DNA from 4 places in the Bacillus cihuensis genome. Region 2 is predicted to be linked to each of the others. Evidence: riboswitches for the same ligand, from Rfam matches in the RefSeq annotation. Region 2 holds a riboswitch; each other region holds the start of a gene.
What was found. A riboswitch is a leader RNA that binds a small molecule or an ion and turns the genes downstream of it on or off. The one in region 2 is predicted to bind lysine.

Region 1 (7,624 bases), on a different contig from region 2:
AATATTTTTTTATATCCATTTTCAAGATCGAAAATAATTTATTCCCGCAACCGAGTGTAAGCTTTTTCCCTTTACCACCGAATATTGCAGCACAGAATAGGTGTCCACTTAAATGAATAAACGTGACCATCGGCATGATGAGAAAAAAAGAAAAAATGAACTTGGTAACATCTGCTAAATCAAACAAACTATTACCTCCTACAGCGCAAGCCTTTCTTTTTGTTGTACTACTCTCTACCCAGTGCCAATCGTAAATAACTGGAAATTTTTCCTTGTCTGTTTTTGACGCATAAGTGGGAATTCAGAAATCTCCATAATGGGGATGCCCCCAAAAGTAAAGGGTCTAACCCCGCAACAACTAAATACAGTAAACGTGCCTAAGACACTATATACTGATTTAGAGTGCGAGGTCAGACCCTTATGAGACACCTCATTATTAGACTTGATCGCTCCCGAAGAAGTTACGGAATGATTGAAGTGTTGTATCACGGTTTAATGCAGCGATTGACGTAGTCAGTGGGATACCTTTCGGGCAAGATTGTACACAGTTTTGTGAGTTCCCACAGTTTGCTAGGCCTCCGTCTCCCATAATTGCATTCAAACGATCTGAACGGTTCATTTCTCCAGTTGGATGGGCATTGAATAGACGTACTTGTGAAAGTGCTGATGGTCCAATGAAGTCGGATGAACTGTTCACATTCGGGCAAGCTTCCAGGCATACACCACAAGTCATACATTTAGAAAGTTCGTACGCCCATTGACGTTTCTTTTCTGGCATACGAGGACCTGGTCCAAGATTATACGTTCCATCGATTGGAATCCATGCTTTTACTTTTTTCAATGAATCGAACATACGGCTACGATCCACCTGTAAGTCGCGAACTACAGGGAATGTGCGCATAGGGCTTAAGCGAATCGGTTGTTCTAATTGGTCGATAAGTGCTGTACAAGACTGTCTTGGCTTGCCATTGATCACCATTGAACAAGCTCCGCAGACTTCTTCCAAGCAGTTCATGTCCCAAGCAATCGGTGTTGTTGTTTTTCCGTCTACTGTTACCGGGTTACGGCGGATTTCCATCAGTGCAGAAATGACGTTCATATTTGGACGATACTCTAATTCAAAAGTCTCTGTATATGGAGCTGAATCTGGAGTATCTTGTCTAGATATTTCAAAACGTACTGTTTTTGTCTTAGTCTCAGCCATTGTTTTCTCCCCCTCTTTTTAATGTGTTGTCGTATAGTCGCGTTTACGAGGTGCAATTAACGAAACATCAATATCTTCGTAATAGAATTCAGGAGCTGAATTTGGTCCAGTAAACTTAGCCATTGTTGTTTTCATGAATTCTTCATCGTTACGTTCCGGGAAGTCCGGTTTATAATGAGCTCCGCGACTTTCGTTACGATTAAGAGCACCTATTGTAATGACGCGAGCTAATTGGAGCATGTTTTGTAATTGTCTCGTGAAAGAAGCTCCTTGGTTGCTCCATTTTGCTGTATCTAGGATATTAATGTTTTTATACCGTTCCATTAACTCGAGAATCTTCGCATCTGTTGCTTGTAATCGATCGTTATGACGTACTACAGTTACGTTATTTGTCATCCATTCGCCAAGCTCTTTGTGTATAACATAGGCATTTTCTGTTCCATTAAGCGACATAATGCCATCCCATTTTTCTTGTTCTTGCTTCACATAACCATCGAATAAAGAAGATGGTAGAGATTCGCTTGTTTTCTCAAGACCAGAAATATATTTAACAGCATTTGGCCCTGCTACCATTCCACCGTAAATAGCGGAAAGAAGAGAGTTAGCACCTAGACGGTTGCCACCATGCTGTGAATAATCACACTCACCTGCAGCGAATAAGCCTTTAATATTGGTCATTTGATCATAATCTACCCATAGTCCGCCCATTGAATAGTGAACAGCCGGGAAGATTTTCATTGGCACTTTACGTGGATCTTCACCCATGAATTTTTCATAGATTTCAATGATTCCACCAAGTTTAATATCCAATTCTTTCGGATCTTTATGAGAGAGATCCAGATAAACCATGTTTTCGCCATTAATACCGAGCTTCATGTTTACGCACACATCGAAAATCTCACGCGTTGCAATATCACGCGGTACAAGGTTTCCGTATGCCGGATATTTCTCTTCTAAGAAATACCACGGTTTTCCATCTTTATACGTCCAAACGCGTCCGCCTTCTCCACGAGCTGATTCTGACATTAATCGAAGTTTATCATCTCCAGGTAGTGCAGTTGGATGGATTTGAATGAATTCTCCATTCGAATAAATCGCGCCTTGTTGATAAACAATAGAAGCCGCTGATCCTGTATTGATCATTGAATTCGTTGATTTACCAAAGATGATCCCTGGTCCACCGGTTGCCATAATGACAGCATCGCCTGGGAACGCTTTTATTTCCATTGTTTTTAAGTCTTGGCCAACAATCCCGCGCGCTACTTGTTCTTCGTCTATAACAGCCCCGAGGAATTCCCAGCCTTCATATTTCGTAACAAGTCCTTCTACCTCATAGCGACGAACTTGTTCGTCTAATGCATATAGCAATTGCTGTCCGGTTGTCGCCCCAGCAAATGCTGTACGGTGATGCTGTGTTCCACCGAAGCGACGGAAATCTAGTAAACCTTCAGGTGTACGGTTGAACATAACACCCATCCGGTCGAACATATGAATAATTGATGGTGCCGCTTCACACATTGCTTTAACTGGCGGTTGGTTCGCTAAGAAATCGCCGCCGTAAACCGTATCATCAAAGTGAATCAATGGGGAGTCCCCTTCACCTTTTGTATTTACCGCTCCATTTATGCCACCTTGAGCACAAACAGAGTGCGAGCGTTTAACAGGAACTAAAGAGAATAAATCTACCTGTTGTCCATGCTCAGCCGCTTTAATCGTAGCCATTAATCCAGCTAGACCTCCACCGACGACAATAATTTTACCTTTACCCATTATTGCTCACTCCCTCATATCCGTTCAAAACTTGTTAGCTTGCACTGATTGATTCTAACCCCTTATACGAAAGCAAAAATTGCACGTAGCCCAATATAGCTAAGGACTAGGAATATTACCAACGTTATATAAGTCATGACCTTTTGCGATTTAGGTGAAACGGTTAACCCCCAGCTTACTGAGAATGACCAAAGACCATTAGCGAAATGGAAAACAGTTGAAATAAGACCTACAATATAAAAAGCAATCATGAATGGGCTTGAAAAAATCGTTGCCATCATGTCAAAGTTTACTTCAGCGCCAAGTGCCGCTTGAATTCTTGTTGTATACACATGCCAAATAAGAAAGATTAACGTTATAATTCCTGATGCCCTCTGTAAAAAGAACATCCAGTTACGGAAAAAACTAAATCTCCCTAAATTGTTTTTAGCTGTAAAGGCGATGTAAATCCCATAAACAGCATGGAAAATCAACGGTAAATAAATGACAACAAATTCTACGACAATCTTGATCGGCGTGAATTCAATTAAGTGAACCGCTGCATTGAAGGTGTCCGCTCCTTTTGTTGCCATATAGTTGACTGTTAAATGAAAGATTAAAAACAGTCCAATCGGAACTACCCCAAGAAGTGAATGAAGCCTACGATTCCCAAACTCTCGATTTTGCGCCACAAAGTGCCCCCCCTTAATTTGTGAAAACTCTCGCAAAGATAAATTCAATTCTCCCTTACCCCTGCATTTACTAAATGTATGAAACTATTTAACAATCCTCTGACATGTCCATTTTACCCCTGTCTGATAATTGCGTCAAGAAAACGGATACAAGATTTCTTTTTTTAAAATAGAATTATTTTACTAGTCTAAAGCGAATTAAATTAGTAACTAAAAATAGTATGTTACCTTATTCCCTTAAGAAAAATCCCAGAAAACGTCATTTATCCAACAATTTAATTTAGGATTTTGCTATAAAAAATTAATGCTTCAATTCTTAAAACGTATATAATAGTTGTATAGAAAGTGGGGAATACGATGGAAAAAGATGCTCAGGCTCTACAAGAAATATCTGACAATACTGAAATGAATATCCCGATTTTTGGCTATGAATTAATTAGAGAAATATTATTAAATGATATTTTAGGCAAAGATTCTCCCCATGTTCTATATTGGGCTGGAAAACAGTTGGCAAGGAAATTTCCGCTTCACAACATAGATGAAATCATTGACTTTTTCTCTAGTGCCGGCTGGGGGGACTTGACATTTGTCAAACAATCTAAAGATGAACTTGAAATGGCATTAACCGGTATAATGGTTGAAAGACGGTTTAAATTGAACACGGAGTGTCACTTTCAACTAGAGACTGGATTTCTCGCTGAACAAATCAGCCTCCAAAAAAAGTTCACAGCAGAAGGCGCTGAAGAATCGAAACGGCGTGCTGGAAGAGTGACGATATTGGTAAAATTAGATTTAAAAGACCCGATTGAGTAGATAAGAAGAAAAGAGGATCGTTAGGCCATGCTTTGCATAGGTTTAACGATCCTCTACTCATTTTTTACGCTCTAACTACTACTCTTTCATCAAGCTGAAATTTGACATGCAATGTCTCAACAGCCCGCACCATCTCTTTGTCTGGGATGACTGTAGAAACTTTGATTTCAGAAGTACTAACCATTTTCACTTGGATGCCTGCATCGGCAAGAATCGCAAACATTTCCGCCGCAACTCCTGGATTAGAAACCATTCCAGAACCGACGATACTCACTTTCGCTAAATCACTTTCCGTTTCGATTCTTTCAAACTGTAATTCTTTTTTATTGCTTTCTAAAACATTTAACACTTCACTTACGTCTTTTGTTTTAATGGAGAATGTTAAATTCGTCGTACCTGTATCTGTTATGCTTTGGATAATGATGTCTACATTTAAGTGCTGCTTTGCAAGTGTTGTGAAAATGGTAGATAATGAAGTTAACCTTCCAGTCAGTCCAAAAATGCTTACCCTTGTAATACTGTCTTCAAATGCGATCCCTCTAACAATTAAATTCTCTTCCATCGTGACTTCCTCCTCAATGATTGTTCCTTGTTCTTGTTCTATGCTTGATCGTACGACTAGTGGTATTCCATAATTTTTCGCAAATTCTACGGCTCGTGGGTGAAGGACGCCCGCCCCAAGGTTCGCTAATTCAAGCATTTCATCATAAGAGATCGATTGTAATTTCCTAGCTGATTTTACATAACGAGGATCTGTTGTGAACACACCAGTTACATCTGTATAGATATCACAGCGATCTGCTTTTAAAGCTGCAGCTAGTGCAACAGCGGTCGTATCGGAACCACCGCGACCTAATGTCATAATTTCACCGATCGCATCAATTCCTTGGAAGCCCGCTACGACTACGATTTTCCCGGCCGATAGCTGTTCTTGAACCCGGTTCGTATCAATATCCAATATTCGTGCATTCCCATGAATCGATTCAGCTTTAATCCCAGCTTGCCAGCCCGTATAAGAAATGGCATCATACCCCTGTTCAAGTAAAGCCATCGTAAGAAATGAAATCGTTACTTGTTCTCCTGTTGATAACAGCATATCCATTTCCCGTTTGCTCGGAGTACTGCTGATTTCATTCGCCATCGTTACGAGCTCATCAGTCGTTTTACCCATTGCCGACACAACGACAACAACCTCATTCCCCAAAGCTGCTTCTTCAATGACACGCGTTGCTATATGTTTGATTTTTTCAATATTTCCTACTGATGTACCGCCAAATTTCTGTACGATTAATCCCACTTTGTTACACCCTTTCCAGCTGTTTTTTCCCAACAAAAAAAGCAATGAGAATTATCTCATTGCTGTGGTAACGTATCCTAGACATACGAATATCACAGTGAGATAGCCCTCCAGAACAAAATCGCTCTGACAATCTGCCATTTATTCAATGTCAGACCAGCTAATCAAGCTATGAGACTTGATTGCTTCGGCGACTTCCCCTTTCAAGACTTTTCACAGAAGCTCATCCTTCTCCAAGTCTTTACTAATGAAACTCGCACCTCTATCAACACTTTAAATAGTTAAAGGTCATATAAAATTATCTGTAGTATAGCACACCCAATTTCGAACAGCAAGATTATTCTTGCAATTTCTTCACAAGCTCCTCAGCAACAGGTCGTGGAATACCTGCTGCTTGTACTTCTTCTACCGTTGCTTCTCGCATTTTCTTTACCGAGCCAAAATGCTTCAAAAGTTGTTTTTTTCGTTTCTCGCCGATGCCATCAATCTCATCAAGCATAGATTGAAAAGCATTTTTCCCACGCAGTTGACGGTGAAAACTGATGGCAAACCGATGCACTTCATCTTGAATCCGTTGCAACAGATAAAATTCCTGACTTCTATGGTCAAGCGGAACAATCTCAAGTGGATTGCCAATCATCAGTTCAGATGTTCGGTGCTTCTCATCTTTTACTAAACCTGAGAGCGGAATATCTAGACCGAGTTCATTTTCCAGAATATCTCTCACCGCTTCAACATGTCCTTTACCACCATCAATTATGATTAAATCTGGTAGCGGCAGTCCTTCTTTTAATACTCTTGAATAGCGGCGGCGAACTACCTCACGCATCGACTCGTAATCATCGGGGCCTTTAACCGTTTTAATCTTGTATTTACGGTATTCCTTTTTTTCAGGCTTGCCATCAATAAAAACGACAAGCGCAGAAACAGGATCCGTACCTTGAATATTTGAATTATCGAACGCTTCGATTCTGTGTGGTGTATAAACACCTAGTTTTTGACCTAGCGTCTCTACTGCTTTAATCGTGCGCTCCTCATCCCGATCAATCAAAGCGAATTTTTCCAAAAGCGCAATGCTCGCATTTTTATTAGCAAGTTTAAGCAGCTCTCTCTTTTGACCAATTTTTGGATTAATAATTTTAACTTGTAATAATTGCTCAGCTAATTGTAAGTCGACTGTTTCAGGCAGAAAAATTTCTTTTGGCTTGAAATGATTTGCCTTTGAATAAAATTGCCCTAAATAGGTTAACAATTCTTGATCGGGTTCATCATAAATCGGAAATAACGAGACATCACGTTCAATCAATTTACCTTGACGAACAAAGAATACTTGGACACACATCCAGCCTTTATCATATGCATAGCCAAACACATCACGGTCGGTATAGTCATTGGACATCATTTTTTGCTTTTCCATCGTCACTTCTATATGGGCAATTTTATCTCGATATTCTTTAGCTCGTTCAAAATCTAGTGCTTCAGCTGCCTCATGCATTTGAACAGACAACTCATTTTTAATTTCTTTATAACCGCCATTTAAAAATCGTGTAATTTCATTCATCATCGTTTTGTATTCTTCCTGTGGCACCTCTTTCACACACGGTGCGAGACATTGGCCAAGGTGATAGTATAAGCACACACGATCAGGCAATGTATTACATTTTCTAAGCGGATATATTCGGTCAAGGAGCTTTTTCGTTTCATTAGCCGCAATGACATTCGGATAAGGACCGAAATATTTACCTTGATCTTTTTTCACTTTTCTTGTGATAATTAAGCGCGGATGACGTTCATTCGTCAGTTTGATGAACGGATACGTTTTATCGTCCTTCAACATGATATTATATTTTGGGTCATGTTTTTTGATTA
Region 2 (7,624 bases):
TGTTGCTGCTGAGCTATCGGATAAAGGAAGCAATGAGTTAGCGCGGAATGTAGAGGAGAAAATAGCAGATAAAGTGAGAGCAGCTGATCCATCAATTGAAAATGTGTACGTGTCCTCGAATCCTGACTTTATTGATCGGATGCAAGGCTATTCGAATGATGTAAGAAATGGCCATCCTATTTCTGGTTTTGCCAATGAATTCACTGAAACAGTGAAACGAGTTTTTCCGTCTGCACATTAACTGTAGGGGGATAGCTTTGATCTCCGGATTACGTGAGGAAAGCATATTAGATTCCTTACCATAATTTATTGGCTATGTTAAAGCTCATTGTTGATTTTGACATTATGTTGATTGGAGCAGAAGGTGTGGACTCCAACGGGAAAAGTGAATCAAAGGGAGACCTCACAGTCGCGCAGCGCTGAGAAGGCTCCCGGACCCGCCCGCGGAAAGCGAACGCCTCTCGTTGCAATCAACAGGCAAGTTTATCAGAGCCAATTTATTAGAACAGGCTATCCTAAAAAAAGGTCAGACTCTCATGTGGAGTCTGACCTTGCTTTTTTATTTATTCCCTTTCAAAATCACAGTCTTTTAAAGGAATTAATTTTGTTTTGTATTTAACTTTATAGACAAGCCAAACGATTAAGAAAAGAGGTAAACCGATATAAGAAACAAATACTCCATTCCAATCGATCCCGCCTCCTGTAAAGGCTTGATAGTTTTGCCCTAATATAATGAAAATACATAGAAATAGTGCTAATAATGGTCCTAATGGGAACCATTTTGCCCGATAAGGAAGATTTTTAACGTCATTTCCTTGAGCAATATAAGCTTTACGGAATCGGTAATGACTAATGGCAATACCGAGCCATGTAACGAAACCAGCCATACCGGAAGCATTTAATAACCACATATAAACTGCACCATCTCCGAAGAAAGTGGTTAAGAAGGCAAGCGATCCAACTAAAGTAGTTGCAATTAAGGCATTGACTGGCACGCCTCTTTTATCCAATTTACCTAAGAATTTCGGTGCTTTACCATCGCGTGCTAAATCCCAAAGCATACGAGTAGAGGCATACATGCCTGAGTTACCTGCGGATAATACAGATGTTAAGATAATGGCATTCATGACAGATGCAGCAAAGGCAAATCCTGCCCGTTCAAATACAAGTGTAAATGGACTTACGGAAACCGCATCACTTAATAATCGTTCATCTGTATAAGGAAGAATCATCCCGATGACAAAAATAGATAAAATGTAAAACAGAAGGATCCGCCAAAATACAGTGCTAATGGCTTTTGGAATATTTTTTTCTGGCTCTTCACTTTCTCCTGCAGCTACTCCGAGTAATTCTGTACCTTGAAAAGAAAAACCAGCTGCCATGAAGATACCGAGAATAGCGAAGAATCCGCCATTAAACGGTGCGTCCTCGATTGTGAAGTTAGTAAAGCCAACAGATTCTCCACCCATAATACCGAAAATCATTAAAAATCCAGTAATAATAAAGATAATGACCGTTACAACTTTAATAAGGGCAAACCAAAACTCTGCTTCACCAAAGCCTTTAACAGACAGGTAGTTGAAGCCAAACATAATCACAAGTGCAAGTGCGCTCCACATAATTGAAGGGCTTTCTGGGAACCAAAATTTCATAATCAATACAACGGCAGCAAGCTCTGCTGCAATCGTAATTGCCCAGTTATACCAATAGTTCCAGCCGATGGCAAAACCAAATGCTGGGTCAACAAAATTCGTTGCATACACTTTGAATGACCCAGCTACTGGCATGTAAGCCGCCATTTCGGCAAGACTGGTCATTAAGAAATAAACCATGATCCCTACAGCTGCATAGGCGAGCAGTGCTCCTCCTGGTCCTGCTGTATGAATAGCGCCGCCACTTGCTAAAAATATCCCTGTACCGATCGATCCTCCAAGAGAAATCATCATCAGGTGGCGTGCTTTAAGACTCCTTTTTAATTGAGTTGGGTTAGCTGGTGAATTCGCCAATATTTTATACACTCCTTTTGTATGAAGGACACGGGGATAGTGTTCCGCAACCTTCTAATATAGCCAAACTGCTTAGCGCATATACTAATTTTAGTATAGAAAGTACCTCGAAATCCGGCTCCGCACCGCCACCATTTAGGATTAGATGAATGTAGCGTGGAATATGATTAATCCTAAATGGTAAATGATGGCATTTTGTTATCATGTCATACAGGTTTTGTTTGGAAGGTTAAATAGTTTTAAAGAGCAAATAAAAAAACAGCAGTCGAAAAAGATCGACGGCTGTTTAAGTCCGTTAAATCCTTCCGAAGATAGCTCTCCACGTTGATAAACGTGACAGTGATGTTCCTATTCGGAAACATCGCCAGCCTGGATAGTCAATGATCTATCTAAACTTCGGCAACTTATCCTTTCAAACGGAGTCATGAATTTCATTGAATCTCGTCCGCTTTACTATTATAAGCTGCAGCCTCTACCCCATCGGTGAATGGGAATATTTAATTAAATATGATAGTAGTATAATGTATTTCTAGAGTATAAGCAATGTTTAATTTTGAAAAGTAAGTTATCATTTAACAAAATAGGATAGGTGCCCATTTTTGATTATATGGTGATGATATCCAACAAACGATATAGTTGTGATTTTGTAGGTATACAGTATAATGGATAGATGTAAGAAAGGGATTATTTTCGCAAAATGCAACTGAACATAGTTCCCTTAATCCTTCTTAGGGGAGAGTAATATGGAATCAAAAAATAAACTTTCATCCAGAATTGATTATACATTAGCATTTATACTATTTCTGCTATTTATTACGAGCTGTATTGCGATATACAGTGCACAGACATCTGGACAATATGTAAATAACTTTTTGATACAACAAGTATTTTGGTACGCGGTTGGTGTAGGTATTGTTGCAGCTATTATTACCATTGATTCAGATCAATTAAAGAAAATAACTTGGTATTTATATGGATTTGGACTTTTTTTACTTTTTTTGCTAGTGATAGCCCCAGATACGTTAGCTCCTAACATAAATGGGGCCAAGAGTTGGTTCGTCATTAAACATGTAGGTTCGATTCAGCCTTCCGAATTCATGAAGACGTTTTTGATCATAGCGCTTGCCAATGTAGCGTCCGCTCATCATGAAAGAAATCCAATTAAGACGCTTTCAACGGATTTCTGGCTGTTGTTGAAATTAGGTCTAGTAACGATGGCACCAATTATGCTAGTTATGTTGCAGCCTGACTTAGGAACTTCTCTTGTATTAATTGCAATTTTAGTTGGAGTGATTTTTGTTTCAGGTGTTTCGTGGAAGATATTAACACCTATTTTTGCAGGCGGTACAGTAGTCGCTGGAACAATATTATATTTTGTTCTCTGGCATCCTGATATTTTAGAAAAATATTTAGGGGTCAAGCAATATCAATTTGGACGGATTTATTCCTGGTTAGACCCTTATAATTACGCCAGTTCAACAGGATATCAATTAACGAAATCACTGCTTGCTATTGGATCAGGGCAAACGACAGGAAAAGCATTAGAAGGTGGCATCGGTGCCAGAGAAGTGTACTTGCCAGAAAGCCATTCTGATTTCATCTTTAGTGTGATTGGGGAAGAATTCGGATTCTTTGGGTCAAGTATTGTTGTTAGTTTGTTCTTCTTGCTGATTTATCATATTACGAAATCAGGGATGGACACGAAGAATAACTTCTATACGTATATTTGTGTAGGGGTAATTAGTATGATTACGTTCCACGTATTTCAAAACATTGGCATGACTATTGGTGTTTTGCCGATTACTGGTATTCCGCTTCCCTTCATTAGTTATGGTGGGAGTTCACTGATGGGAAATATGATGGCGATGGGTCTAATTTTTAGTATTAGATATCATTATAAGAAATATATGTTTTCTACGGATAAATAAGTAAAGCACAAATGCTAACTTGTAGGTTCTTAAAAAAATCACTTGCAAAGGAGTGTTGATATGAACAATCAATTTACTGAGCAATTTGATGGTTTAATTGAGAAATATACGGAACTTCTTACTGGTGAAAATGATCCTGAACTTCAGGAAAAAGTACGATACTGGGCACTTTATTCGTATATTGCTAAATCGATGCCTGCTCTTGCTAAACATTGGAATGCCACCTATCCAGAAGCAAAACAAGATATGATTAAGCTGATTCAAGAAATAAAAAAACTTAACGATGATTATCGAGAACAAAAGGAGAAGGCTTAGCCTTCTCCTTTTATATTAAGGGGCAGCACCAGCACCTACAAGGTTTAGGCGGAGGATAACTGCCTAATCTAGTTGAAGATGCTAACCCGTCTGTCATAAGCTGTAATACTCTGTGGCAATCTACGCCACGCCATATTCCATCCTAAGCTTGTCGGATTATCACAGGATGGAATGGCGCCCATTGCTCACAAAATGTGAGCAATCTTAGGAGACGTTCCTACATCAGTCGCCTCGCTTTAACGAAACGCAAGCATATGATTTGACGACACAATCAGTGGGCGATGAACAAACCCTCTACTGATTGAGATTCACTTTATTGTATTCCAGGGCCATAAGGAAATTGCGTTTTATAGCCGCTAAATTGTTGAAAGGCTTGGCCGATTTTTTGCGTGTCTTCTTGTTCCAGGGCATACCAGCCTTTTTCAAACATTAAGTAATAAAGTTCCCTTTGAGCTGTTTCCACTTCGGTATAGATGGATTGAATATCCTGGTACATAGTTTGATTGCTCAATTCATTTAATGCTACTCCATAAGAACTTTTTAAATATTTTTCTGTACTCAGCATATCATTTACGAAGTCACGTTCATTCATTTGTGGTGTTTTTGGAATAGGTGATTCAGGGTTTTGCACTTTACTTTGATTGGGCAAATTGTATATCTCCTTTCATCATGATTATTGGAACTGTTGATTTTGCTGAGCAGGATTAAGATGTGCAAGTACGGTGTTATAATGGCGCTGATGCATTTGGCCATATTTATTCAAGGCTTGCACGACTTGTTGATCTTGGCATTGAGCGGCGAAGAAATGAGCTTTCTTCATAGCAAGTAAATTCCAAGAAAGCATATCTTTTAAATAAAGGCTATCTTTCGTTGAAACCATTTGGGGTGGCTGTTTCATAACCCCGATAGGAGTTTGGCTCTGTGGCTGGTTGCCTTGCATATTTTGTTGCATCATATTTCCTCCCACCTCATCGTTCTTCTAAAGAACACCACTATTAAAAGGAATACATACTATAGTGAGGAACAACTTCATTTTTTAAATTGATTATTTGTACTGTTCACTTTGTTTTGTCCATGTCCTTCTACTCCAGGACCTGCGTTGCCTTTTACGCTCGCTGCACTTACTGCAGCCTTTGATGGGTTATCTTTACGCTTAACCATTTACGAATCACCTCCTACCTCGTTAGTCTTTGTGGTTAGAGAAATAATATGTCACCATTTGTTGAATGAAAAAGTGGCGTTTTTAGCCAATAATGATTGCGGAATTTTCTGAAATCAACTATATTTAAGATAGAAAAAGGTCGCGTATTTTTTTAATGAAAAAATGAATGAGTATTCATTCAAAACAATTAAGTAAGGGGGATATGAACTTGGTTCGACAAATCAGAAAGGCCGCTGTTTTAGGGTCAGGGGTTATGGGCTCAGGGATTGCTGCACACCTTGCTAACTTAGGAATTCCAACTTATATATTTGATATCGTCCCCAGAGAGCTTTCTGAGGATGAAAAGAAACAAGGATTGTCACTAGAAGATAAAGCGGTTAGAAACCGATTAAGCCGTACATCTATTCAAAACCTCTTGAAACAAAAGCCTGCCCCACTTACTTCAAAAAGTAATCTCGCACTAATTGAGGCAGGTAACTTTGAAGATGACATAGAAAAACTTGGCTCTGTGGATTGGATTATTGAGGTCGTCGTTGAAAATTTACATGTGAAAAAAGAAATTTTTGCAAAAGTTGATCAGTATAGGAAGCAAGGGAGCATCATCAGTTCCAATACATCTGGAATCTCGGTTGAGGCTATGGCAAAAGGGCGTTCGTTAGACTTTCAAAGGAATTTTTTAGGAACTCATTTCTTCAACCCTCCTCGTTATTTAAAGCTGCTTGAAATCATTCCAACAAAAATGACGGATCCAGAAGTGCTTTTATTTATGAAACAGTTTGGTGAAGATGTCCTTGGAAAAGGGGTTGTCGAAGCGAAGGATACACCCAATTTCATAGCTAATAGAATTGGAACATATGGTTTGCTTGTAACTGTACAAGAAATGTTAAAAGAAGGTTTAAGTATCGGTGAAGTAGACTCCATCACAGGACCAATGATTGGTAGACCGAAAAGTGCAACGTTTCGTACACTCGATGTTGTTGGGTTAGACACATTTGCTCATGTAGCAAGAAATGTATATGAACAGGTAGCTGGTAAAGAAAAGGAAGTTTTTCAGATTCCTGATTTCGTAAACAATATGGTTGAAAGAGAGTGGCTGGGAAGTAAAAGCGGCCAAGGTTTTTATTTGAAAAAAGGAAAGGAAATTCTCGAACTTAATCCAAAAACTTTGGAATATATTCCGAGAAAGAAACTAAAAACGCCCTCGACTGAAATGAGCAAGCAGGCAAAAGGTTTTTCTAATAAAATGAAGGCGCTCGTATATGCGGATGATCGTGCCGGACAGCTTTTGTGGAAGATAATAACCCCGGTGCTCACTTACTCTGCTGTACTGCTTGGTGAAATCGCAGACGATATAGTAGCAATTGATCAAGCAATGAAATGGGGATTCGGTTGGACACATGGTCCGTTTGAAACATGGGATGCGATTGGTCTAGAGAAGTCCGTAACGAAATTAGAGCAAGAAGGCGTTCACGTACCAGAATGGATAAAAGAAATGCTAAGAAATGGGTTCACTCACTTTTACAAAGAAAATGAACAAGGTGAAATGCTGTACTTCCATCATGGTGAATATAAGTTAGTTATCGAAAACCCTAAAGTAATCGATTTAAAAAAGATGAAAAAACAAAAAGGGGTCATTAAAAAGAATAGTGGTGCAGCCTTAATTGATATCGGTGATGATGTGGCATTACTTGAATTTACTTCACCAAACAATGCAATCGGACTTGATATCATTCAAATGATCAACTATTCGATTGAGGAAGTAGAAGCGAATTATAAAGGTCTGGTTATTGGTAACCAAGGGAAGAATTTCTGTGTCGGAGCGAATATTGCTTTAATGCTAATGGAAGCGCAGGATGACAATATTTTCGAATTAGATATGGTCATCACTCAGTTCCAAAAAGCGATGTTAAAGATAAAATACAGTTCGAAACCAGTTGTTGCAGCCCCGTTTAATATGGCTTTAGGCGGAGGTGCTGAAGTGTGTCTTCCGGCAGCTCGTATTCAAGCATCTTTAGAAACATATATGGGCCTTGTTGAAGCGGGAGTTGGTTTAATTCCTGGCGGTGGAGGAGCGAAGGAGCTTTATTATAAGACGTTGACAAGCTTGCCAAAAGGTGTGGAAGTTGATTTGCAGAAAGTCGTAAACAAAGTATTTGAAATGGTTGCTACGGCAAAGGTTTCCTCATCGGGAGAAGAAGCACGTGAAAATAATT
Region 3 (7,624 bases), on a different contig from region 2:
CCCCATTGTGCAACGTATTGAAAGGTACCGACACGCAGATGACTGGCAGCCACACGAGTCATAATTGCACCAGGTAGCTCGGTTTCACGGAATACTGACTCACCAGTTGTCACCACTGCTAAACTACGGGTCGTAGGAATACCTAATGCATGCATAGCTTCACTGATAATGTATTCACGTAGCATCGGTCCAAGTGCCGCGCGACCATCCCCTCCGCGGGAGTATGGTGTTCTCCCTGGACCCTTAAGCTGAATATCCATCCTCTCACCTTGAGGCAGAATCTGCTCGCCTAACAGCACCGCTCTGCCGTCCCCCAACATGTTAAAATGACCGAATTGATGCCCAGCGTAAGCTTGAGCAAGAGGCTTGGCACCTTCAGGTATCTGGTTTCCAGCAAGCACTGCTACACCCTCTTCGCTTTGTAGCGCCTGAATGTTTAACCCCAGAGATGTTGCCAACTGATTATTAAGAACAATCAATTTCGGTGAGCGCACAGGAGTTGGGTTGATGCTAGAAAAAAATGATTTCGGCAGACGGGCATAACTATTGTCTAAGTTCCACCCTATTTCTTTACTCGTTGTCATAGTTTCTCCTTTTCTTCTTTTGACTTTTGTACATTCCAAAACACACTACATTCCTTTTTTAATGTCTACTTCTGCCAATTTATTATACCGTTTCCACAGGGAGTTAGCGCCTTTTAAGTAAAGTTGATTGCCTATTACTGTTCTAGCTTTGACATCTTGATATTCAAGTTGTTACATTAGTAATTAATGATGGTATTCGTTCGACCATAAAAGGAGAGTAGGATATTTGTTTTTGTGAAAGGCTGTTTTCACATACTTTGTTGCTTTTCAATCATTTTTACACTAATAACCCGGGTTGATTTCCGTTGTAGAGGCGGTCTCAGAAGCCTCCTCAGTGCTTTGCACTTGCGGGGTCTCCCTCAACACGCTTTTCCCGCAGGAGTCTCGCATCTGTAACGAAGATCAACATCTGTTCGAATTGGTTTCTTGCTAAAAACAACAATCTTTACGAAAAGAGCCTTGTGAAAATAAGAGTGGGATTGTCGAGATAAGATATCCATGGAAGTAATGTAAGCAGGAAAATGGCAAGTTTGAAGAGTATTTCTTTAGAAGAACAAACATGAGTATCTAAAACCCAACTAACACGATGAAAAAGGTTCAGGTTCTCAAATGACATCACTTAATTAAGGTAGAGGTGCAGATCCGATTTTGCGAAGCCCCGGCCCTTTTCCATAAAAAAGGAGACATTTTAAAATGACAACATCAGAAAAAAATGCGAGGACTTGCAACAATGGACATACCTATTATAAAAGCAGCGATTGTCCAACCTGTCCGACTTGTGAACAAGAACGGAGACCCACTAATGGATTTCTTTCATTGCTCTCGGCACCAGCAAGACGAGCATTAGAAAACAATGGGATAACTTCTTTACAGGATCTATCTAAATATAGTGAAAAAGAGATTTTGCAATTTCATGGTATGGGACCGGCTTCTTTACCTAAACTTAGAAATGCTTTGAAGGAAAATGGGTTGTCATTCAGAAACTAATAGCAAGAAAGAGAATGCTTTGATTTTTTCTTCGAGTAATGAATGAGCTTTAAGTTAATGGGGGAAACAATAATTCAAACGCTCAGAGCGATCATTCTCTAAGCGTTTTTGTTTGTGAATAGATATGCGACCTTCACTGTAACGAAAGTGTTATTCGATATTTTTTAAGTTTTTCTCAGAGGTGCCTTTGATCTTCTTAAGAGAAAGAAAACCAAAACAGTTCCTTCATTATCATTCTTGATAAATCTATAATAGCTGGTTTAAAAACCTTTGTGTACGCTCATGTTTAGGATTTGTAAAAATATCATCAGGATGTCCTTCTTCTATAATATTTCCGTCGGCAAGCATGACGACACGATCAGCAACTTCTCTTGCAAACCCCATTTCATGTGTCACAATGACCATCGTCATTCCTTCACGAGCTAACTCCTTCATCACTTGAAGAACTTCTCCAACAAGTTCAGGATCCAAAGCTGAGGTTGGTTCATCAAAAAGCATCACTTTAGGTTCCATTGCTAATGCTCTCGCTATTGCCACACGCTGCTTTTGTCCTCCAGATAATTGATCAGGATAAAAATGAGCTTTATCTTGTAATCCTACTTTTTTCAGGAGAATCCTCGCTTTTTCCCTCGCCTCTTCTTTGTTTTCTCCTCTTACAAAGATAGGGGCTTCGATAATATTTTCTAAAACAGTTTTATGAGGGAATAAATTGAAATGTTGAAACACCATACCCACTTTTTCTCTTACTTTATTCAAGTTCGTTTTCTGTGGGATAACTTTTTCTGAATCAATGCTAATCTCACCGTTCTCAGCTACTTCCAAAAAGTTTAAACAGCGAAGCAATGTACTTTTACCCGATCCGCTAGCACCGATTAGTACGACAACTTCTTGTTCTTTTATTTTCAAGTCAATACTCTTTAATACGTTAAGAGGACCAAAAGATTTTGAAAGATTAGTAATCTCTATCACGCAATACGAACCTCCTTCGGTTTACTTACATCCATTTTTTTCTCTAAACGATTTGTAAACCATGTAAAAATAAGGACGATTACTAAATAATAGAGGCCTACTACAAAATAAGTTTCAAACGGCATATAGTTTTCGCCTTGTACACTAAGAGCTGTATTGTACAAGTCAATAACAGATATGTAAGCAACAAGGGATGAATCCTTTAAGCTAATTATGAACTGATTGGCAAGTGGCGGAATGGACCTTTTGAAAGCCTGCGGAAAAATAATTCTTCTCATCGACAGTGAATAGGACATTCCTAACGATCTGGCTGCCTCCATTTGACCGCGATCAATGGACTGCACTGCCCCTCTAAAGATTTCCGAAATATAGGCACCTGTATGTATGCCTAATGCTAATGCTCCAGCCGTAAAACTATCCAAAGTTACAATACTAGCTATTCCGTAATAAAGAAACATGATCTGAACAATCAACGGTGTTCCCCGAATGATTCCAACATAAATATCAGAAATTCTATTTAAGAATTTAATGGACGAAATTTTAAACCCTGCAAAGACGATGCCAATAATTGTTCCAAAGAATAGCGAAACACCGGTGATTGATATTGTAATCCATGTAGCCTTTAAAAAAGCAATTCCATGTTCATTCAGGATGCCAATAATATTATGCAAAAAATCCATGATTTCTCAATCAGCCTCCTTAGAAAAAAAGTGTATTGCCAGACTTTACTTTTCCAAAATATTTCTATTAAACCATTTCATACTAATTTCTTCATACGTTCCATCGTCGACCATTGATTGAATCGCTTCGTTAATTTTTTCTTTAAGCTCAGTGTTTCCTTCATTAACTGCAACACTTACTCGATCCTCATTTAGCAATTCGCCAACTGGTTTAATTTTTAACCCTTTTTCCTTTTGAGCATTTAAGCCAACAATTTTATCTGTTATCACAGCGTCAAGACGACCTAACTCCAAATCTTGAAGAGCATTTGTATCAACTGGATATCCCTTTACCTTATCAGATAGTTCATCCGCCAGATCCTTCCATGTACTTGCTTGAATAACACCAATTGTTTTCCCTTTTAGATCATCCTTCGATTGAATCGTGCTACCTTCAGCTACAAAAATTTGAGCCCCAGATAAATAGTACGGCTCTGTAAAGTCAACCTGCTTATCACGCTCTGGTGTAGCTGTCATACTCCCAATGATGGCATCGTATTTTTTCGCTTTTAAACCTTGAATAATCGTTTCCCATGGATTGGTTACAGGATTCGCTTCCAGTCCCATTCTTTTGGCAATTTCCGTTCCAATTTCTACATCAAACCCAGTTAATTTTCCATCTTTTTTAAAATTTAATGGTGGATATATCCCCGTCATGGAAAAGGTTAAGTTCCCCTCTTTAACTAGCCCCATCTCCGTATTTTCAGCCTTCCCCGTCTTTTCTGTTCCACTTTCCTGTTTGCTTCCGCATGCTGACAAAAGAATTAGCATGGATGCCGCTATGAGAATCATCATTTTTTTCATTTAATAGTACCCCCTTTTTTAAAATAGACACTGCTAAATCAATCAAAGTCCATCAACAAAATGAAAACGCTGTCTTCAGGATATGACAGCGCTTGCACACCCTCATTCATAAGCATTAGTAAAGATAGTTCTCCACAATTTTTTCATATTGTGACAGTGCTGTCCCTATTCGAGTGCAGCCCCAGCAATTCTGAACACAGTGATTTCAGAAGCTTCGGCAATTTATCCTTTTTCCTATTTTCATAGATTTCACAGAATCTCCAATAGGATACTAATATAAATAGCGACCTCTACCTCATCTAAAACTCTAAAAGATGAGGGATAAATATTTGTTTTATTCAGATAATTTATATTATATATAACGACGTCGTATAAAACAACAAAAAGTTGGAAAAATCGAAGTATTTCGATAATACTTGACGTTTATTTATCCAGTGTTATACATTTTTACAATAACACTCTAGTAAAAAGGAGACAAACCTATGTTGACATGCAGAGAGGAAGTATTAGCTTTTACAAAACAACTTGTTCAGATTGAAAGTATTGTAAATACAAATGGCGAAAAAGCGATTGCCCAATCATTATTTAAATGGGTCTCTTCTTTTCCATATTTTTCTCTTAATCCTTCTCAAATTCATTTGGAACAAACCATTGATGATGAACATGAAAGGTATAATGTACTAGCCTTTGTAAAAGGGACAAAAGGAAGTAGTAACAGAACTGTTATTCTAATGGGACATATGGATACCGTTGGCATTGATGATTTTAATCAACTCAAGCAACAAGCGTGTAACCCAGATGAACTAATGAACACTCTAAAAAATGAGAACCTTCCTGCTGCAGCTAAAAATCATTTAGACTCAGGTGATTGGTTATTCGGACGTGGTGTCCTTGATATGAAAAGCGGAGTAGCAAGTAATCTATACCTCTTAAAATACTATTCAGAGCATCCTGAACAATTAGATGGAAACATGATCTTCCTTGCAGAATGTGACGAGGAGGATAGCTCGCACGGCATACTTTCAGCGTTAAAAACTTTAAATAGCTGGAAAGAAGAACATGGATTTCATTATACGGCAGCGATAAATGCAGATTTTGTTTCAGCTCGATATGAGGGCGACGAAAACCGTTATATTTATAAAGGGACAGTCGGAAAGCTTTTGCCATCCTTCTTTATTACCGGTGCAGAAACCCATGTAGGCTCCTGCTTCGAGGGACTGGATCCTAACTTTATTGCTGCTGAGCTGACAAAGCAAATTAATTATAATCCTGAACTTTGTAACGAAGCTTACGGTGAAACAACCGTTCCGCCGGTTTCATTAAAACAAATGGACTTAAAACCGTCTTATACTGTTCAAACTGCATTATCTGCCTATGTCTATTATAATTTTTTTATCCATTCATGGTCACCTAAAGAGGTCCTTTCAAAGCTGAAGGAACAAGCAATGATTGCCTTTAGCAATTCCCTTTCTTTATTTGAAGAAAGATTTAAGCAATACTGTGCGATAAGCAAAGAGCCCTATATGCCGATTCATTGGCAACCAAGAGTTTTTACTTACGAGGAAATCGAGCAATTATTGATTCAGGAGAATGGCGAAAAATTTGTGACACATATGAATGCGTTCAAAAAAAATCTATTATCAAACACTGAACTAGATAATCGTATGTTTGCCGCTAGAGTGGTTGAAGAAGCTTGGAAATGGATGAAAGATAAAGATCCTGCAATCATCTTATTTTACTCCTCTCTATATTCTCCTAGGGTTGAATTGACAGGGAAAACTGATGATGAACAATTATTAATTGATGCATTAGACCAAGCTGTGGAGATGGTACAACCTAAATATCCATACCCAATTGTAACGAGAAACTTCTTCCCATACATTTCTGATATGAGTTTTGTTGCTCTAAGTGATGATGAAGAAGGAATTAATGCCGTTTCTAAAAATAACCCTTGTTGGGGTACAAAACACTACGTGAATTATCAAGACATACGCAAATTAAATGTACCTGTAATTAATATAGGACCATATGGGGTAGATGCGCATAAAAAACTGGAGAGAATGGAAATGACATATTCTCTTGAAATCGTTCCCAACTTAACAAATTATGTTATTCAAAATCTACTAAAGTAACTTACGTAGAAGAGGGTACCAAAAGTAAAGGGTCAGATCCCGCAACATCTAAAAGATAAGTGTATGAAACACTACGTACTATTTTAGAGAGTGCGAGAATAGACCCTCTTGACGTACCCCCTTCTTATATTTTTAACCTCATATGTCATCAACGATTTTTTTATGATTTGAAATTATTTAGGTGTATCACAATAAAATTACCCAATTTTTCTCCTGTCTTCTTCAACAGAACGTCCTTCCATTTTAACATCACCTTTTTTATATACGAGAAAATATAAGAAACTTACAAAGATTGCTCCGCCAACAGCATTTCCTAAAAATACTGGAATCATATTCAATAATAGTTCAACCCATGATAGATTTCCTGAAAAGATAGCAGCTGAGATAATAAACATGTTAGCAACCACGTGTTGAAATCCTATTAAAACAAAAGTCGTGATTGGGATCCAAATCGCTAAAATTTTTCCAAAGAAATCCTTCGCTCCATAACATAACCATACTGCCATAGCTACAAGCCAGTTACACCCTATTCCTGAAACAAAAGCGACCCAAAATGGATCTTTCACTTTCGCTTGCGCAGTTGAGACGGTCTTTTCTAAAAAGGCTCCCTCTGTTAGACCGACAAAATGCCCAAAAAAATAGGCAACAAACAATGCGCCCAACAGATTAAATAATGCAATTAGGAACCAATTACGTATTAACTGAAATAATGTAACTTTTTTTGCAAAGTAAGCGATACTCAATGTCATCATGTTTCCAGTAATCAATTCTCCTCCCCCTAATAAGATCAATACTAATCCGACTGGGAAAACAGCTGCTCCTATAAAAGTGACTAAACTTCCCCATTCATGAGGCATGGTTCCAGTTACTCGAATATAGGCAAGAAATCCAAATGCAATAAAAGCTCCGCCTAAAAAACCTAAAACTGCAAGAGATACATTAGATAGATTTACCTTTTCAAGACCTTTTTGAATAGATATGTCCGCAATTTCTTTTGGACTATAGTAGTTCATTATTTTCTCCTCACTTTTAACTTCTAATTTAGATTTCTACTTTTCTAGCCGTTCACAACGCATTTGGAAACTCTGTGATTCTACAAGTATGACACGTTCCATTAGAACGTCAAATGAAAAAATATATAACAGGATTTTAGATTATTATTTATCCAATCTGCTGGTTGATAAAAATAAGTTGTTGAGAAAAATTATCTCAACAACCTATAGCTTACGCTTTTCGTAGTATAATTTGGTTAATAAAATATAGTTTTATTTCTTCTAGATTTATTAATAATCTATTTTTCTTGCGCTAAGGATATTAGACACCTTTAGTTTCTGCTACATCTCTAATTTTTTGTGCAACACCCGTTTCTATTGCAGCCTTCGCTACAGCTTCTGCTACACAAGCAGCTACTCTAGGGTCGAATGGATTT
Region 4 (7,624 bases), on a different contig from region 2:
CCAAGGCAATCACATCGGCGTCCCTTTTTTCAATAATTTTCCTCGCTCTTTCAGGATCTTCCAATTGTCCATTAGTTATTATAGGCAGTTTCCCATATTTTTTCGCAAGAGATGCGAGTGATGCTTCGCTTGTATCAAATGCAGGCTTCCATGCTTCATATTCCGTAACATGGATATAGTCAAGACCGGCTTTTCCTAGTTGACCAAAGATGATTTCAGCATCTTGTTCTTTTCCTGCCCACTTATGTGTGTAATCATTTACTTTCGCTTGTGAAATTCTTATACCAATGGTGAAGTCCTTTCCAACTGCTTCCCGAACAGCTTCAGAGACTTCCACTAATAAACGAACTCGGTTTTCCGTAGAACCTCCGTATTTATCTGTACGCTGATTTGTATAATCAGTAAGGAACTCATCTAGTAAATAGCCATTTGCTCCATGAATTTCAACCCCATCAAATCCGACTGATTGAGCACGTTTTGCCGCATTGACAAACCCGATTACAACTTCTGAGATTTCTTCTTTTGTCGCTTCTCTTGGTGTTGGGTATGGACCTTCTCCTAAATAAAATGTTAATTGCTCTCCTTTTGGTTGAATAGCTGAAGGTGCAATGGTTTCTTGAGCAAAACGGTTCCCTTGAGAAAGAGAACCTGTATGCTGTAATTGCATAAAGATTTTCGTCCCTGCTTGATGGACGGAGTCTACAACTTTCTTCCATGCTTGGGCTTGTTCATTGAAGGCAATACCCGGTTGATTAAAATATGTTTGGCTATATTTGTCATCAATATAAGTCCCTTCTGTAATGATAAGCCCAAACCCACCTCGGGCAAAAGATGTGTAGTACGATACCATCTGATCGGTGACTAATCCTTCAGATGTTGCACTGATACGTGTCATTGGTGCAACTCCTACACGATTATTTAATGTTGTATAACCTAGTGAAACAGACTCAAATATCAATTTGGTATCTGTCATTATCTAAGCACCTCTTTTGTGTATTTATTATATTTTTCCCTATTTGAAAGATTTGAACCTGTATACTAGCTTAATTGTAAATCCTTATTATAGTTTAGTAAAATAGATAATACAGAACTATTAGTTCGATAAAAATGAACTAAAGGAGGATATCGTTATTTATGGAGCTTCGTCATCTTATAACACTCAAAACAATTGTTGATAAAGGAGGATTTAAAAAAGCTGCTGAACATCTAGGGTATGCACAGTCTTCTATCACAACTCATATTAAAGAATTAGAGGAAGAAGTAGGTAAACCATTATTTGATCGGCTAGGTAAAAAAGTTATTTTAACCCATTATGGACAGAGGTTTCTTCCATATGCCGTTAAAATCATTGAATTGTATTCTCAAGCGTTAAACATGGATGAAGAACCTGCAGGAGATCTTACTCTTGGTATATCAGAATCGCTAACAATTTGTCGGGTCCCTTCTATGCTTCTGGAATATAAAAAATCTTACCCTAAAGTTAACATAGCACTTAAATCTCTGGATCATTATGATATTACAAGAAGTCTGCAAAACGGAGACATCGACTTGGCATTAGTATTAGAAAAAGATGATTGGTTTCTACCTGAGCTTCATTGCGAAAAGCTGAAAGGAGAAAGAATGGTTTTGATTAGCCCACCAGAAAAAGAAGTTGATACGAGAACAGTTCTTTATACAGAGAGAACATGCAGTTATAAGTCAGTGTTTGAGGAGTATATTCGGTATAAACAGATGGATGTTAAAGAGAGTTTAGACTTTCAAAGCATAGAAGCGATTAAGCAGTGTGTTCGAAGTGGTTTAGGTATTTCACTGGTGCCTTACTTTTCGGTGAAAGAAGAAATAGAAAGCGATAAACTAAAAGGAGAAGAAGTTGAACCGGAACATCCGGCAATTTCTACATTTCTTGCGTATCATAAAGATAAATGGCTTTCTCCATCCATGAATAGCATGATTTCTTTAATTAGAAACCATGCTGAAAATTGGGTCTAACAAGTCTTAAGCAAATTAGGGGTATATTTCTTCATAGGATAGGATACCTTTTTATATTTTTTAAAGGCTCTTTTCGTAAAGATTGTTGTTTTTAGCAAGAAACCAATTAACAGATGTTGATTGTAGTGGAAGGTGCGAGACTCCTGCGGGAAAAGCGTGTTGAGGGAGACCCCGCAAGTGCAAAGCACTGAGGAGGCTTCTGAGACCGCCCGCGGAAAGCGAGTACCTGCAACGGAAATCAACCCGGGTTATTAGTGTAAAAATGATTGAAAAGCAACAAAGTATGTGAAAACAGCCTTTTTAAAAGGAAAAGTGAAGAAAAAAAGACTTAAGAAGAAACCTTGTTAAAGAATAATGTTGATTTTTATAATAAATATAGGGAACTCCCAAAAACGGAGTCCCCTTGTTTAATTAAATCTCCCGATTGTTGGAAAATTACTTTGAGTTCTTGTAATAAATTAAGTGGTCTGTCCACTCATCATATTCGTCTATAAAACCTTTCCGAATACATTCGAATTCCATACCTATACCTTCTGCTAATTTTATAGAAGGTATATTATCAATGTTAATATGAGCTACTATACGGAATTTCAAATGTTGAAACGCAATGTTAAGAGCTTCTTTTACTGCTTCTTTGCCGTAACCTTTTTTCCAATACTGATTATGGATGGTATATCCTATCCTTCCCCATTGGAAATCATCTCTTGCAAGGTTGAAAAATCAACCATTCCTAAATGTGTTCCATCTTCTTTTCTAAACACACTAAATACGTGAGCAGTATCTGTAAGTGCTAACTCTTGATGTTTATCTACCAGATTATGAAACCACTCTTAGGAAGATAAAGATTTAGCAAAGAACTCTTTCAGGCGGTATTGATCTGCTGTATATCTAGGATGATGTCCTTCAATGCCATTCTTAACAACTCACTCTCGTCCTATTTTACGTCCATTATAGAACAAAAGTGTTCGATTTATTCAAATATCAACAGAGTTAGTTTAAGTAAAAAGATTCAATGTATTTTTGTCCATCCAATCATGTATTTCTAGCAATCCATCAGTTGAGATTAATAGTACGTTTCTAAATAGTTCAAATATAAAAAGTGAATATCAGGGAACTATATCATTAAATGCCGGTTTAAAGGGGGCAAGTTGATGAAGAAAATAATACTATTGTTCATACTGATATTCGGGATATTAAATCTTTCTCAGATATTTGTTTACGCTGACAGTGAACAAAATAAAGAGTTCATACAAATAGTTAAAGAGTTTATACCGTCAAACTCATTACTGGTAAGTCCTGAAAACCCTTTGTCAACACAACCAATTCAACAATATGACTTTAACCAAGATGGCCAGAAAGAAATCATTATTACATATGAAATAAAAGCAAAAGACCAGCCATCGCCTTCTCAGTACGGGGTCATTTTATTAAAAAAGGAGCAGAAAAGTTGGATAAAAATTTGGGAGACAGAAAGAGAAGCAGTGGGGTTGCACTTTTCAGGTTTCGCAGATATTACTGGTGATGGAATCAATGAATATTTATTCGGTTGGACAATTGGTGCTTCAGCAGGAAACCAACTTGAAATTTTTAAGTGGACTGATCATTCATTTAAAATGATAGCTAAGGTTCCTTATCATAAATTAGACCTATTGAATGAAAATAAAAAAGTAGCTTTAGCAGTTTGGCAACGGTATATAGCTGATACTTATTTTGTGGATGTACTAACATGGAATGGTGAAAAGTTGATTCTTAATGCAGAATTATATTCTAGATATTATCCTAAAATTAAAAGGTTTTTTGACGCTAAGATTTCAAAAATGGATGCGTGGTTTTATTGGTATTGCCTTGCAGATGCTCAACTAAAAGCAAATTTATTAGACGAAGCCTCAGACTCTATTCAGAAAGGGAGCATGTTAGCAAAAAAATTATCAATGCCTGATGTAATACAAAACTTTAAAGAATTAAGTAAAAGACTTAAAGAAAAGAAAATATCACACCGTTGAACTAAAGAGTGTAATTCTTTAATAGTAAGTTTATTTTTTTTTAGTAAATAAAGCGTCCTCAAATATTTCCTTTCTTAGATGTCCAATGGGACAGATTCCTGTTTCTATGTCCCCGGCGTGCTAAGCTAACCGGCAAAGTACGTGATGTCGTGGCTTTAGATCTTAATATATGAGACTGTTGCAGATATTCCAATTTTTAATCGTTTTCTTTAGTTGAATAAACGAGATCTGATGGTGGTTTATATCAATGCTTAAGCAAAACAATTAAAGTAAAAAAATTCATACAAGTCATTTTTTTAAAGCAAGCTAGATGTTAGCTAGTGATACAAAACTCATTTGCAATCATAAATCGCAAATGAGTTTTTATGCTATTCTGAAGCGGATCTTGTTTGTTTAAAAGAAAATCTTGAACTGGAGTTATTTGAATTATGTTAATATATTATTCTGTTTGTAAACGTTTTTAATAATTTGCTTATTTCTAAGGTTAGTAATGGTAAATTTTTAAATTGACATCGTAATATTTATAATTATATAATAATTTCAGTAAATCAATACACCTCGCTTTTTATGATTGTGAGGTAGAGGCGCGATATTTATTAGTGCTTAGTGGAGTCCGAGAAGACGAAGAAGCTAAGCAGAAGGAAATATCGCCGAAGTATATAATGAGTTCTCGCCATTATGTGCTGGGTCTGTAATGAATAATTACAGGACTGTCTTAATAAGTTTCCCAACTTATTAAGATGTGCTATCTCTCAGATGAGATAAAAGGGTGAGGAATTTGGAATGGCTACATCGATTTCCGGGTTCTTTCTCGGAAGGTATATAGTCTTTTTTTATTGCCTTTAAGAGATTCCTTTAGCATATAGGGGAATCTCTTTTTTTGTGGAAAAGGGCGGGGCTTCAAAAATATTTGCTCCGCACCACCACTTTCGTAAGGTAATACAATTTGAGAACCTGAACCTTTTTCATCGTTTAAGTTAGGATACGAGGCTCACAAATATTTTGTATTGAAAAAAATGAATATAGCTTATGAAGCTATTATGGAGGAAATGATTATGGACAAACACCAAACTCTTTATTACGAATTTATTCCGACTGGCGAAGCTAGAATGAAATTAGACCCAGCAAAAACTGCACTTTTAGTTGTTGATATGCAGAATCAATTTATTAGCCGTGATGGGCTAGATGCTCAAGTTGCACGTGAAAAGGGAATGTTCGATAAGTGGGAATATTTCTATGACCGTATTGATAACGTAGCAATTCCAAACAATAAAAAACTATTAGACTTTTTCCGTGCCAATCAATTAGAAGTAACTTTCGGACGGATTGCTTGTCATCATAAGAATGGACGTGATCGTTCTCCTGTACAACGTCGTCCAGGTTGGAACAATATTTTATTACCAATCGGTGATCCGGGTGCAGAAATGGTAGATGAATTAAAACCATTAGAAGATGAAATCGTGGTAAATAAAACGACAGATAGCGTTTTAAGTGGTACAAACTATGAGTTTTTACTTCGTAACATGGGCATTGAAACAGTTGTCTGTACTGGTGTTGTAACAGACCAATGTGTTGCCTCAACTGTACGTAGCTTAGCAGATGCGGGTTTTGAAGTGATTTTAGTAGAAGATGCTTGTGCAGCAGCGACACAACAATTACATGATGCAGAAATCATGATCATGAATCAAATTTATTGCCAAGTCATGAGCACAGATGAAACCATTCAATTCATTTCAGAGGAAATTGAACAACTTACTGTCGTTCAAAAATAGAGAGGAAGCTTTTTAGATGAGTCAAGGACAAAGTAATGTAAATCAAGACAGTGCTGCTCCTCATTTTAAGCGTGTCCTAACACTGAAGGACTTGGTGATTTATGGCATCGCCTTTATGACGCCAATAGCTCCTGCTTATATATATGGTTATGCAGCACAGTCGACTGGCGGTATGTTGCCGTTAGCTTATTTAATCGCGATGGTTGCGATGATGTTTTCGGCATATAGCTATGGCAGGATGGCCGCAGCGTTTCCAGTTTCCGGGTCAACGTATACGTATACACAACGTGCGATCAATCCGCATTTGGGATTTTTTGCCGGTTGGGCCATGTTTATGGACTATGTATTAGTGCCTTTAATCGTCTTTATGGTTGGTGCTTCCTATGCTAATGCATTAATTCCATCCATTCCATATTGGGTTTGGGTATTCATTATTGCTGTGATTATTACGGTAATAAATATTCTTGGAATTGAAATGGCGGCAAAAACGAACCAAATTCTAGTATTATTTATGGGAATTGTTGTTGTCATCTTCGTTATTTTTTGTGTAAAGTCGATTATGGGAGAAGGCGGTGCATCTGCTTTAGTATCGATCACTCCGTTCTTTAATAACGAAACATTTGTGACGACGGCAATCATTTCAGGTGCAGCGATGGCATGTTTCTCATTTTTAGGATTTGATTCGATTACAACATTATCGGAAGAATCGGTGAATCCCAAAAATGATATTTGGAAAGCAGCCATTCTTTCTTGTTTAATCGGTGGGGTTATATTTATCGTGCAAGCGTATATTGCTCAGCTAGTATGGCCAGATGTGAATAACTTTAGCTCAGCCGATACGGCATTATTTGATATAGCGAATGTAGCAGGTGGTGCAGTGCTTGTAACACTCTATACAGTAGCGATTATCGTATCAACTTTTACAGCTGGTTTAACAGGTCAGGCAAGTGCTTCACGGTTAATGTTTAGTATGGGACGTGATGAAGTCCTGCCGAAAAAATTCTTTACACATTTACATCCTAAATATAAAACACCTATCTACAATATATTATTAATGTGCAGCATTAGTATTGCTGGAGCACTTTTCTTATCAATCGATTTTGTTGCCGAATTAATGAGCTTTGGCGGTTTAACTGGCTTTATGTTTGTTAACTTATCAGTCATTGTGTATTATTATTTCCGTAAAAAAGAGAAGAAATTTGTCCGTTATTTATTAATTCCGGGCCTAGGTTTCTTAATCTGTTTCTACCTATTTATTAATTTGTCACCAATGACGTTGAAAGTAGGCTTTATATGGATGGCCATTGGGGTTGTCTATGCACTTATTACAACAAAAGGATTTAGAAAGCTACCTCCAAGTCTTATCGATTTGTAATTGGTCAGATTAATACTTTATTTATAGATAGTTTGTAAGGCATGAGCTCGGTATTATTACTTGAGTTCATGCCTTTTCATTTTGTTTTTATCACTAGCATAGGACTTACTGTCCCTATGTTCCTTCTAGATAAATAACACTTTGTCCCATTCGAATTTCAATTTATACCATACAAATATAAAAGTAAGATATTTTAATAGAAGACTGGAGGTATGATTTTTCCACGACTGCAAAATACCGGGACATGATCCATACAGAGGTTATGAAATTATGGAATCACGGGAGACATCGTCTTTCCCTAAGCTATGCATAAAGATGATAGGGATCTAAGAATACCTAATATTAGTTTCATAGGTAAAGGAGGGGAAAGTAGTGAAATGTATAAAGGAAATTAAAGGTAAATTTTATTTAATCGATACAATTTTGGGGAAACCCGTTAAAGTTGAAATTTCAGCTGATATAGCTGAAGCCTTAAAATCAGTAGG

Region 1: another riboswitch for lysine. It lies ahead of V179_RS0114795 (aspartate kinase); the one in region 2 lies ahead of V179_RS0123695 (amino acid permease).
Region 3: another riboswitch for lysine. It lies ahead of V179_RS0102380 (ABC transporter substrate-binding protein); the one in region 2 lies ahead of V179_RS0123695 (amino acid permease).
Region 4: another riboswitch for lysine. It lies ahead of V179_RS0102160 (cysteine hydrolase family protein); the one in region 2 lies ahead of V179_RS0123695 (amino acid permease).

Annotation. Positions count from the first base shown of each region.
Region 1 covers NZ_KI632495.1:1,872,719-1,880,342, forward strand. Annotated here, with positions in the region: gene V179_RS28025 (hypothetical protein) at 1-187, opposite strand, end outside; gene sdhB (succinate dehydrogenase iron-sulfur subunit) at 437-1,204, opposite strand; gene sdhA (succinate dehydrogenase flavoprotein subunit) at 1,223-2,974, opposite strand; gene V179_RS0114785 (succinate dehydrogenase cytochrome b558 subunit) at 3,037-3,645, opposite strand; gene V179_RS0114790 (YslB family protein) at 4,003-4,458, shown strand; gene V179_RS0114795 (aspartate kinase) at 4,523-5,755, opposite strand; lysine riboswitch at 5,851-6,028, opposite strand; gene uvrC (excinuclease ABC subunit UvrC) at 6,093-7,624, opposite strand, start outside.
Region 2 covers NZ_KI632498.1:387,962-395,585, forward strand. Annotated here, with positions in the region: gene V179_RS0123685 (YhcN/YlaJ family sporulation lipoprotein) at 1-241, shown strand, start outside; gene V179_RS0123695 (amino acid permease) at 564-2,006, opposite strand; lysine riboswitch at 2,311-2,489, opposite strand; gene V179_RS0123700 (FtsW/RodA/SpoVE family cell cycle protein) at 2,750-3,934, shown strand; gene V179_RS0123705 (YusU family protein) at 3,995-4,249, shown strand; gene V179_RS0123710 (spore coat protein) at 4,563-4,841, opposite strand; gene V179_RS0123715 (hypothetical protein) at 4,923-5,204, opposite strand; gene V179_RS30310 (YuzL family protein) at 5,279-5,410, opposite strand; gene V179_RS0123725 (3-hydroxyacyl-CoA dehydrogenase/enoyl-CoA hydratase family protein) at 5,614-7,624, shown strand, end outside.
Region 3 covers NZ_AYSD01000010.1:534,958-542,581, reverse strand. Annotated here, with positions in the region: gene V179_RS0102400 (protein adenylyltransferase SelO) at 1-584, opposite strand, end outside; gene V179_RS0102395 (RNA polymerase alpha subunit C-terminal domain-containing protein) at 1,278-1,571, shown strand; gene V179_RS0102390 (amino acid ABC transporter ATP-binding protein) at 1,818-2,540, opposite strand; gene V179_RS0102385 (amino acid ABC transporter permease) at 2,537-3,220, opposite strand; gene V179_RS0102380 (ABC transporter substrate-binding protein) at 3,266-4,063, opposite strand; lysine riboswitch at 4,181-4,364, opposite strand; gene V179_RS0102375 (M20/M25/M40 family metallo-hydrolase) at 4,546-6,195, shown strand; gene V179_RS0102370 (formate/nitrite transporter family protein) at 6,393-7,208, opposite strand; gene V179_RS26900 (NAD(P)-dependent malic enzyme) at 7,510-7,624, opposite strand, start outside.
Region 4 covers NZ_AYSD01000010.1:484,151-491,774, forward strand. Annotated here, with positions in the region: gene V179_RS0102145 (NADH:flavin oxidoreductase) at 1-973, opposite strand, end outside; gene V179_RS0102150 (LysR family transcriptional regulator) at 1,135-1,989, shown strand; partial or broken gene V179_RS29520 (GNAT family N-acetyltransferase) at 2,425-2,819, opposite strand; gene V179_RS0102155 (hypothetical protein) at 3,141-3,992, shown strand; lysine riboswitch at 4,564-4,748, shown strand; gene V179_RS0102160 (cysteine hydrolase family protein) at 5,048-5,764, shown strand; gene V179_RS26865 (APC family permease) at 5,781-7,139, shown strand; gene V179_RS31935 (hypothetical protein) at 7,512-7,624, shown strand, end outside.